One region of the Psychrobacillus sp. FSL K6-2365 genome, then DNA from elsewhere that is predicted to be linked to it. Evidence: riboswitches for the same ligand, from Rfam matches in the RefSeq annotation. Region 1 holds a riboswitch; the other holds the start of a gene.
The links. A riboswitch is a leader RNA that binds a small molecule or an ion and turns the genes downstream of it on or off. The one in region 1 is predicted to bind cobalamin.
Positions count from the first base shown of each region.

Region 2: linked by a shared signal. The riboswitch ahead of MKY29_RS03755 (ABC transporter substrate-binding protein) and the one ahead of MKY29_RS20065 (hypothetical protein) in region 1 are both predicted to bind cobalamin.

Region 1 covers NZ_JBBOOO010000001.1:3,966,192-3,970,397, reverse strand. The annotation lists gene MKY29_RS20080 (GNAT family N-acetyltransferase) at 1-407, shown strand, start outside; gene MKY29_RS20075 (hypothetical protein) at 422-799, shown strand; gene MKY29_RS20070 (VanZ family protein) at 802-1,275, opposite strand; cobalamin riboswitch at 1,368-1,555, shown strand; gene MKY29_RS20065 (hypothetical protein) at 1,726-2,265, shown strand; gene MKY29_RS20060 (ABC transporter substrate-binding protein) at 2,270-3,214, shown strand; gene MKY29_RS20055 (AraC family transcriptional regulator) at 3,315-4,178, opposite strand.
Region 2 covers NZ_JBBOOO010000001.1:727,827-732,032, reverse strand. The annotation lists gene MKY29_RS03760 (FecCD family ABC transporter permease) at 1-753, opposite strand, end outside; gene MKY29_RS03755 (ABC transporter substrate-binding protein) at 758-1,726, opposite strand; cobalamin riboswitch at 1,850-1,990, opposite strand; gene argS (arginine--tRNA ligase) at 3,550-4,206, opposite strand, start outside.

The sequences.
Region 1 (4,206 bases):
AGGAAGCGATTCTACGGGACAATCCAATTGAACGAGTAAAAGATAATTTTAAAGTAAAGGAAAATTATACATTTGGAGCTTTCGAACAACATACATTAATTGGTGTAGTTACTCTATTACAAGAAAGTACTTTAAAGATGAGGCATAGAGCTAATATTTTCGCTATGTATATTAGTCCAAATGCCCGAGGAAAAGGTATTGGCAAGGCGTTAATGGAGATGGCAATTGAACATTCCAAAGAAAGTGAAGAAATTCAAAAGATAAACCTATCTGTCGTATCAAGCAATAAGGCAGCCAAGAATCTGTATCTTCAATTAGGTTTTAAAGTATTTGGTACAGAAGAGATGGCATTAAAGATAGGGGATAATTATTACGAAGAACAGCATATGTCACTTATTTTAGAATAGAGGGTGGAATTATTATGACTAAAAAACCAGAACTGAAATATCCGATGTTTCAAGCACCAGTACGTTCTATTTTTGAAAAGTTTTCTCGTGAGAAGGATGTTGCGTTAGTTTACGGAGAGCCCATTGTTATGGAGAATAAGCAGGTTTTACCTGTTGCCAAAGTAAACTATTTTGTGGGAGGAGGAAGTGGTGGGCAATTGGATGAAGAACAGGCTGTGTCAATTGGACAAGGAGAAGGAGGCGGAGGTATTTTTTCCATTAAGCCAATTGGGGTATATGAGATTACTGATAAAAAAGTTATATTCAAGCCTATTCTTCCCGTTAATTTGATTCTCACATTCGTTGCGGTTATGTCGTTTGGTTTAGTTTTACTTATAAAGAAAAAACGTTGACTTTACTGTGCAACGTTTTTTCTTTGTTTGTACCACTGATATAATGTTAGTAACAATATAGCAACAATTGCCCCGGATGTATCCAATATGACATCCTGAAGGGAAGCAGTCCGACCGCGTGTAAAAGATTGACGAAATTCATCAGCGATGGCAAGAAACATAGTAATTACGACCACGGTGGCCTTTCGATACTTAATTCTTGATAGTGCAATATAGATGGCTAAAGCAATTACTCCAAAATAAACGAAATGTGTTCCTTTTCGTATCAAAAATTCTAAAAATGCATAGTAACCACGCTCTTCCACCGAAACGAGAATACCCCAATATGGAACTTGAAATATAGAAAGAAAAGACTCTAAAGGTTTGTTAGGTAGCCATGCCTTTAAAACTTCCTGCATAGATTGCTGTTCAGCTGTTTGTCCTGATGCCAAAAATACAACAACAAGTAAAAGTAAAAGAGGTATAAGTTTTTTCATATACTGACATTAGCATAAAAACGAGGAATTTTCATGTGTGAAATTGTTGTTACAGTTAGAGAGATAGCTATGGTACACTGGTGGTAAGTGAATAATTTTCGCAGGGAAAAGGTGCTAACTTGTTAGCTTAATTTGGGAATTCGGTTAAAATCCGAAGCTGTTTCCGCAACTGTAAATGCTGATGAAATAAGAAAAATACCACTGTTGATTAGTCAATGGGAAGGTTCTTAGAGTAAATGGATGCATGAGCCAGGAGACCAGCCTTTTCTTGAACGTATAGATACTCTTCGGAAGTTAAGGGATTGTACGGCACGTTTCTATTTTTCTTTTTTATTTTCTCGATAAATAGGTATCACGCCGCCCTAATTTGGGTGGCGTTTTTTTGTGCTGTTAACTAACTAAGTATTGTATGTCGGAAAGTTCGCAAACGAGAGGAGAGGAGGTAAAAAGATGAAAAAAGATATCCGCTATATTTGTTATCCATTTATGCGTGAGACTCCTTCTACTGTAGATTTTGAAATTCGAACGGATTCATTGACTACACGAATTGGATTAGCGGCATCTTTGACCAAGGATGTACCAAAGGTTTACGAGGATCTAATGTATTTGGCGCCAATGGCTTACCATTTAAACGGGTCCGTTCGAGGTAAGGTTGCCATAACAGAAGGTGATTTACAGTTTCTAAGCGATATGTACGACTTCTATGTGGAGGAAGTAAAAGGAAGAGTAGATATATTTGTACTACCACAAGGTACAACTGCTGCTTGTGAATTACACGTTTGTAGAAGTGAAGCAAAGAAGTCAGTTAGAGCTCTACATAAAGTTTCATTAGAAAGGGAAGTACCTGAGATTTTATTTGACTATGCACAGTTATTGGCAAACGTGTTGTTTGCTATGGCTGTTTATGTTAATAAACATCATGCTGTGGAAGAAATTCAATTTGTCAGTAAGTCGTATCCAATGAGAAAAAAGAAGCAAATGGAGGAATAATAATATGAAGAAAAATCATGTATTTAATTGGTTAGCAGTGCTGCTATTTTCGTTCTTACTTGTTGGCTGTTCTGCAGAAGAAACAACAACTGTAGAGAAACAAGAGGAAGTAGTAGATGAAGTAAAAGAATACACAGTAACAGATGATGCTGGTAATGAGGTTGCATTTGAAGAAGTACCCGAAACGATTGTTTCTCTTCAACCAAGCAATACAGAAATTCTTTTTGCGTTAGGAGTAGGGGATAAAATTGTAGGTGCAACAGAATATGATACATATCCAGCGGAAGCGCTTGAAATTGAACGAGTATCTGATTCAGTTGCATTTAATGCGGAACGAATTACAGAACTGAACCCTGACGTAGTAATCGCTTATACAATCGGTCAAGAAGAGGCTTTACAACTATTAGAGGAAGCTGGATTAAAAGTTTTTGTTATTGAGTCTGCGACTTCTTTTGAGGATGTATACGGAGATATTAAGCAGCTGGCTACAGTAATGGGAGTTGAGGAAAAAGGGCAGGAAATTATTACTTCAATTCAAACTACTATTCAAGAAGTTCAAGAAAAAGTGGAAACTGCTGCCGTATTAAAAAAAGTATATTATGAGATTAGCCCATCGCCAGATATTTATACAACGGGAAGTAAAACGTTCCAACAAGAAATTTTAGCTGCAGCATCTGTCGACAATGTGTTTAGCGATCAAGAAGGATGGATTAGTGTATCAGAAGAAGATGTTATTGCCAAAAATCCAGAAATTATTTTAACAACTTCAAATTATATAGAAGATGCAACTGGCGAGATTAAATCTCGTGCTGGTTGGGACAAGATCCCAGCTGTACAAAATGACTCCGTATTTTTAGTAGACGGCGACGTTATATCTAGACCTGGGCCGCGTATTGGTGAAGCAGTAGAACTGGTTGCTAAAACAGTGTATCCAGAATTATTTAAATAACATTCCAAACTCGTCTTAAATTTGTGGCAAGATGACTTTGGGAAATGAGAACTATATTATATGGAAACCCGAGGGATTTGTGCTCCTCGGGTCTTTGTTATTATTTAATCGGTATCCAAATTTCTGAATAACAGTTTGGGCTGGTAGGGTCGTCAGTAGAATATACTTCTAATTCTGGTGTTCCTGCTGGCTCATATGGATTGGATGGAAACCACTCGGAATATATTTGTTTCCATGTATTTTGCATGGCATCTGGCATCGCACCGTGTACCTCGAACACAACCCACTTAGATGCCGGAATTGTAATAGCTGATAAATTTTCTGGTACTTCGCCCACATAATCTGCTGCAATCCAGTAATCGATTAAGCTATTCTCTTGATATGCTTCGTCTGCAACGCAAACACCAAGTACACCTTTAATTGCTCCGTTGTTTAATTGGAATAGCAAATCATCTGTACCGTCCGCATTTACATCATCCCAAAACAAAGGTATACCTTGAGTATTTTCTCCGTTCTTACAATTGTAGCTTCTTTTCACTCCGACAGCTTGAAAGCTATCTTTTTCTAAAATTTTGTACTTCATTGGCTCAGCTCCTTTTAAATTTACCTGAATAACAAGGCGGTTATAGGAATTTATTTTCCCTATATTTTTTCGTGCTTCACTAGGCGTTATACCGTGTTGTTTACGGAATGCTTTAGTGAAAGATTCAGGAGTGTCGTAGCCGAATTTGTAGGAGACATCGATAATTTTATTGTCTGTATTCAGCAGTTCTTGTGCAGCTAAAGTGAGTCTTCTTCTTCGAATATAGTCTGCGAGTGACATATCCGTTAAGATGGAAAACGTCCGTTGGAAATGAAAAGCAGAAGAATTAGCTTCCTTAGCAATTTGTTCTATTGATAAGTCTTCTAGTAAATGATCTTCCATGTAACTTATTGCTTGTTGAATCGACTCTACCCATCCCATTGGCTTCACTCCTAATATGTATTTTAGT
Region 2 (4,206 bases), 3.2 Mb from region 1:
TCCAATCGTTCCAGATACAGCGACCGCTGTTCCTGTCAGCATGGAGCCGCCAATTAAAATCATCATTTTCCGCTTTTTCACATTGACCCCTAAATGCTGTGCACGTTCTTCTCCAAATAACATTGCATTTAACTCTCTTCTGTTTAACCACAATAAAATCGTGCCAATAACTACAAACGGCAATGCCATTTGAACAAAACTCCATCCGCGCATTGATACACTTCCGAGTAGCCATCCAATAATTTGTCTCAATTCTTCTCCTGTCAATGCAATCATTAACGAAATTACAGAACCTAAAAAAGAACTAAAAATAATTCCAGTCAAAATAATTGTTTCCATTTTCATCGAACGATCGACTAGCTTGGCAAATGTAATAACAAGTAGCATCGTAACTAGAGCCCCAATCATACTGAAAACAGGCAATGTGAATATTCCTAGAAACGGCACCGAAATACCGAAAAAGAGCGTAGCCACGGCGCCAACTGAGGCACCGGACGACACTCCTAACGTATAAGGATCGGCAAGCGGATTTTTTAATAACCCTTGAAATGCAGCACCTGCAATGGCTAGTGATGCACCTACTAGTCCTGCAAGCACCACACGTGGCATGCGAATTTTCCAAACGATATTGGTCGCGATTGCATCTGCTCCCGTATCCCATAATGTGCTGATCGGTACCTTTACGGATCCGACCGATACACCTAGCCAAATTGCTACAAAAAGAGCTATTATGGACAAGATGTAGCCGATCAAGGCTTTACTCACTAAAAGCCTCTGGATAAATTGCTTTCGCTACTTCTTCTAATCCCTCTGCAAGACGTGGACCTGTACGACTTGTTAGGTTTTCATCTACTTGTATAACTTCATTGTTTTTCACTGCTGTAATAGAATCGAACCCGTCACGAGCTTTCACGCTATCCACAATTCCTTCTACATAGCTATACATTACAATAATTACGTCCGGATTACGGTTAACAATTTCTTCTGGTTCTATTTTAAACCAGCCTTCTTGATCCGCTGCAATATTCTCAGCATTCACCATATCTAAGATTTCTTGCATGAACGTTTCTTTACCAGGTGTATAAATTTCCGGAACATCTGAAGTTTCAACGAATACAGTTTTCTTCGTTTCTACTTTTGCTACTTTCTCTTTAACTTCTGCTACTTTTGCTTTCATATCTTCTACAATTTGTTGTGCTTCCTCAGATTTACCAGTAGCACGACCAATTTCCTCAATTGTTGTATATGTTTCATTGAAGTCCGTTGCATTTTTCACTACGTATACTTTTACTCCAGCGTCGCGAATTTGTTGAAATCCAGCTTCACCTACACCCAAGGCAGATTCATGAGCAAATACAATATCCGGATTCATCGCTAAGATCTTTTCCACGTTGAATTCCATACCACCGATTTTCTCTTTTTCAAGCGCTTCTTCTGGGTAGTTATCGTAATCATTAACTCCAACAATTTCATCATTTAATCCAAGTGCAAATAAAATTTCTGTATTACTTGGTTGCATAGAAACGATTGTTTTTGGTGCTTCCTCTAATGTAATTTCAGTACCGACTGCATCGGTCATTGTAATTGGGAAAGTTGTTTCATCTACTACTGTTTCTTGTTGCGTACTTCCTGTATTTTCTTCAGGTTTAACTTCTTCTTGTCCGCATCCTACTAGCAATAGAACTGCTAAAGCGGATGTCATCCATAACTGCCATAATTTCTTCATTTTACATTCCTCCTATTTAAGCCAATAAAAAATCTCCCATCCTATTGATGAGAGATAGATAGGTATAAATCTGCACGAAAACACAATGAGCCAGACCTACACCAAACCTATCCTCGTAGGTAACGGGCGTAAAGCATATAGGCAGGTTTTCTGACTTATGATGTGTTGCATCACTTACAGTGGCGGGACCGTGCTGGACTTTAACCAGCTTCCCTTTTAACTCTAGCAATCCGTAACTAGAGCACCTCTATGCATTTATTTATTGATGTTGCTTTGTCTTCATTATACCTTATTTTTTATGACTGTCGACTTCAACTTTGAGGATAGAGTGGTTCGACCTTTGGGATGGAGTTGAGCTCTCTTGTATATTGAGAGATTGCTCTCGTAAAGCGTGTATTCTCTTTCGTATATATATCATTCTCGTGAAGTATAGATTCCCTTTCGTATAGCTGGGCTGGGGATATCTCTCATACAGTTGCTCCCCGCTATTGTGTAAGGGATGAACTTGCATTTACTTGCTCTCGTTTGTTGTTTTCTTGGTGTTACTGGACCTTTACTTGCGTTCAGGATAGAAATACTTGCGAACGGGTTATGAATACTTGCTCTTGAGAGGCATTTACTTGCGGTTAGGAAGTTAATTCCAATTTTTCAACTTGATATTTTGGAGATTGCTCTGATATAGGAGAGGAATTAACGTTTACTTGCTCTGTTTTGTTGTTTTCTTGTTGTCACTGGACCTTTACTTGCGTTCAGGATAGAAATACTTGCGAACGGGTTATCCTTACTTGCTCTTGAGAGGCATTTACTTGCGGTTAGGAAGTTAATTCCAACCTTTCAACTTAATAATTTGGAGATTGCTCTGATATAAGAGAGGAATTAACGTTTACTTGCTCTCGTTTGTCGTTTACTTGGTGTCACCGGTCCTTTACTTGCGTTCAGGATAGAAATACTTGTGAATAGGCTAGGCATACTTGCTCTTGAGATGCATTTACTTGCGGTTAGGAAGTTAATTCCAATTTTTCAACTTGATATTTTGGAGATTGCTCTGATATAGGAGAGGAATTAACGTTTACTTGCTTTCGTTTGTCGTTTACTTGGTGTCACTGTACCCTTACTTATGTTCTAGATAGAAATACTTGCGAACGGGTAATGTTTACTTGCTCTCGAGATGCATTTACTTGCGTTCAGGAAGTTAATTCCAATTTTTCAACTTGATATTTTGGAGATTGCTCTGATATAGGAGAGGAATTAACTTTTACTTGCTCTCGTTTGTCGTTTACTTGCTGTCACCGGTCCTTTACTTGCGTTCAGGATAGAAATACTTGCGAACGGGTTATGTTTACTTGCTCTTGAGAGGCATTTACTTGCGGTTAGGAAGTTAATTCCAATTTCCAACTTAATATTTTGGAGATTGCTCTGATATAAGAGAGGAATTAACGTTTACTTGCTCTGTTTTGTTGTTTTCTTGTTGTCACTGGACCTTTACTTGCGTTCAGGATAGAAATACTTGTGAATAGGCTAGGCATACTTGCTCTTGAGATGCATTTACTTGCGGTTAGGAAGTTAATTCCAATTTTTCAACTTGAGAATTTGGAGATTGCTCTGATATAAGAGAGGAATTAACGTTTACTTGCTTTCGTTTGTCGTTTACTTGGTGTCACTGTACCCTTACTTATGTTCTAGATAGAAATACTTGCGAACGGGTTATGTTTACTTGCTCTTGAGATGCATTTACTTGCGGTTAGGATTATTTCCCCAAATTCTTGATGATCGTATACTACATAAAATTAGAAAAACCCTCGAACAAGGTCGAGGGTTTAGGATTACATTTGTTCAGGTGCAGATACACCAAGTAGGCGCAATGCATTTGAGATTGTTTGACGTGCTGCTGTTACAAGTGCAAGGCGAGCTTCTGATTGCGTCACGTTATCCGCATTCAGTACTTTATCCGCATTATAGAAGCTATGGAATGTCGTAGCTAATTCTTGGATATAAATTGCAATTCGGTGAGGTGCACGAAGTTTTGCAGCATCTGCAACTATTTGTGGGAAGTCACCAATTTTCTTCAGTAGATCTAATTCTTTTTCACTTTGCAATAATTCAAGTGAATCAGTCGACACTTTCATGCCTTGCGTTTCTGCTGATCGTAAAATTGAACAAATACGTGCATGTGCATATTGAGCGTAGAACACTGGGTTTTCATTAGATTGAGAAACAGCTAAGTCTAAGTCGAAGTCCATATGTGAATCGCCTGATCGCATACCGAAGAAATAACGTACTGCGTCAAGACCTACTTCTTCCACAAGCTCACGCATTGTAACAGCTTTCCCAGTACGTTTACTCATTTTCATTTTTTCGCCGTCTTTATATAGTTGAACCATTTGTATAATTGATACTTCAAGTTTTTCACGCTCATACCCAAGCGCCTCAATTGCTGCTTTCATACGTGGTATATAACCGTGATGGTCTGCTCCCCATAT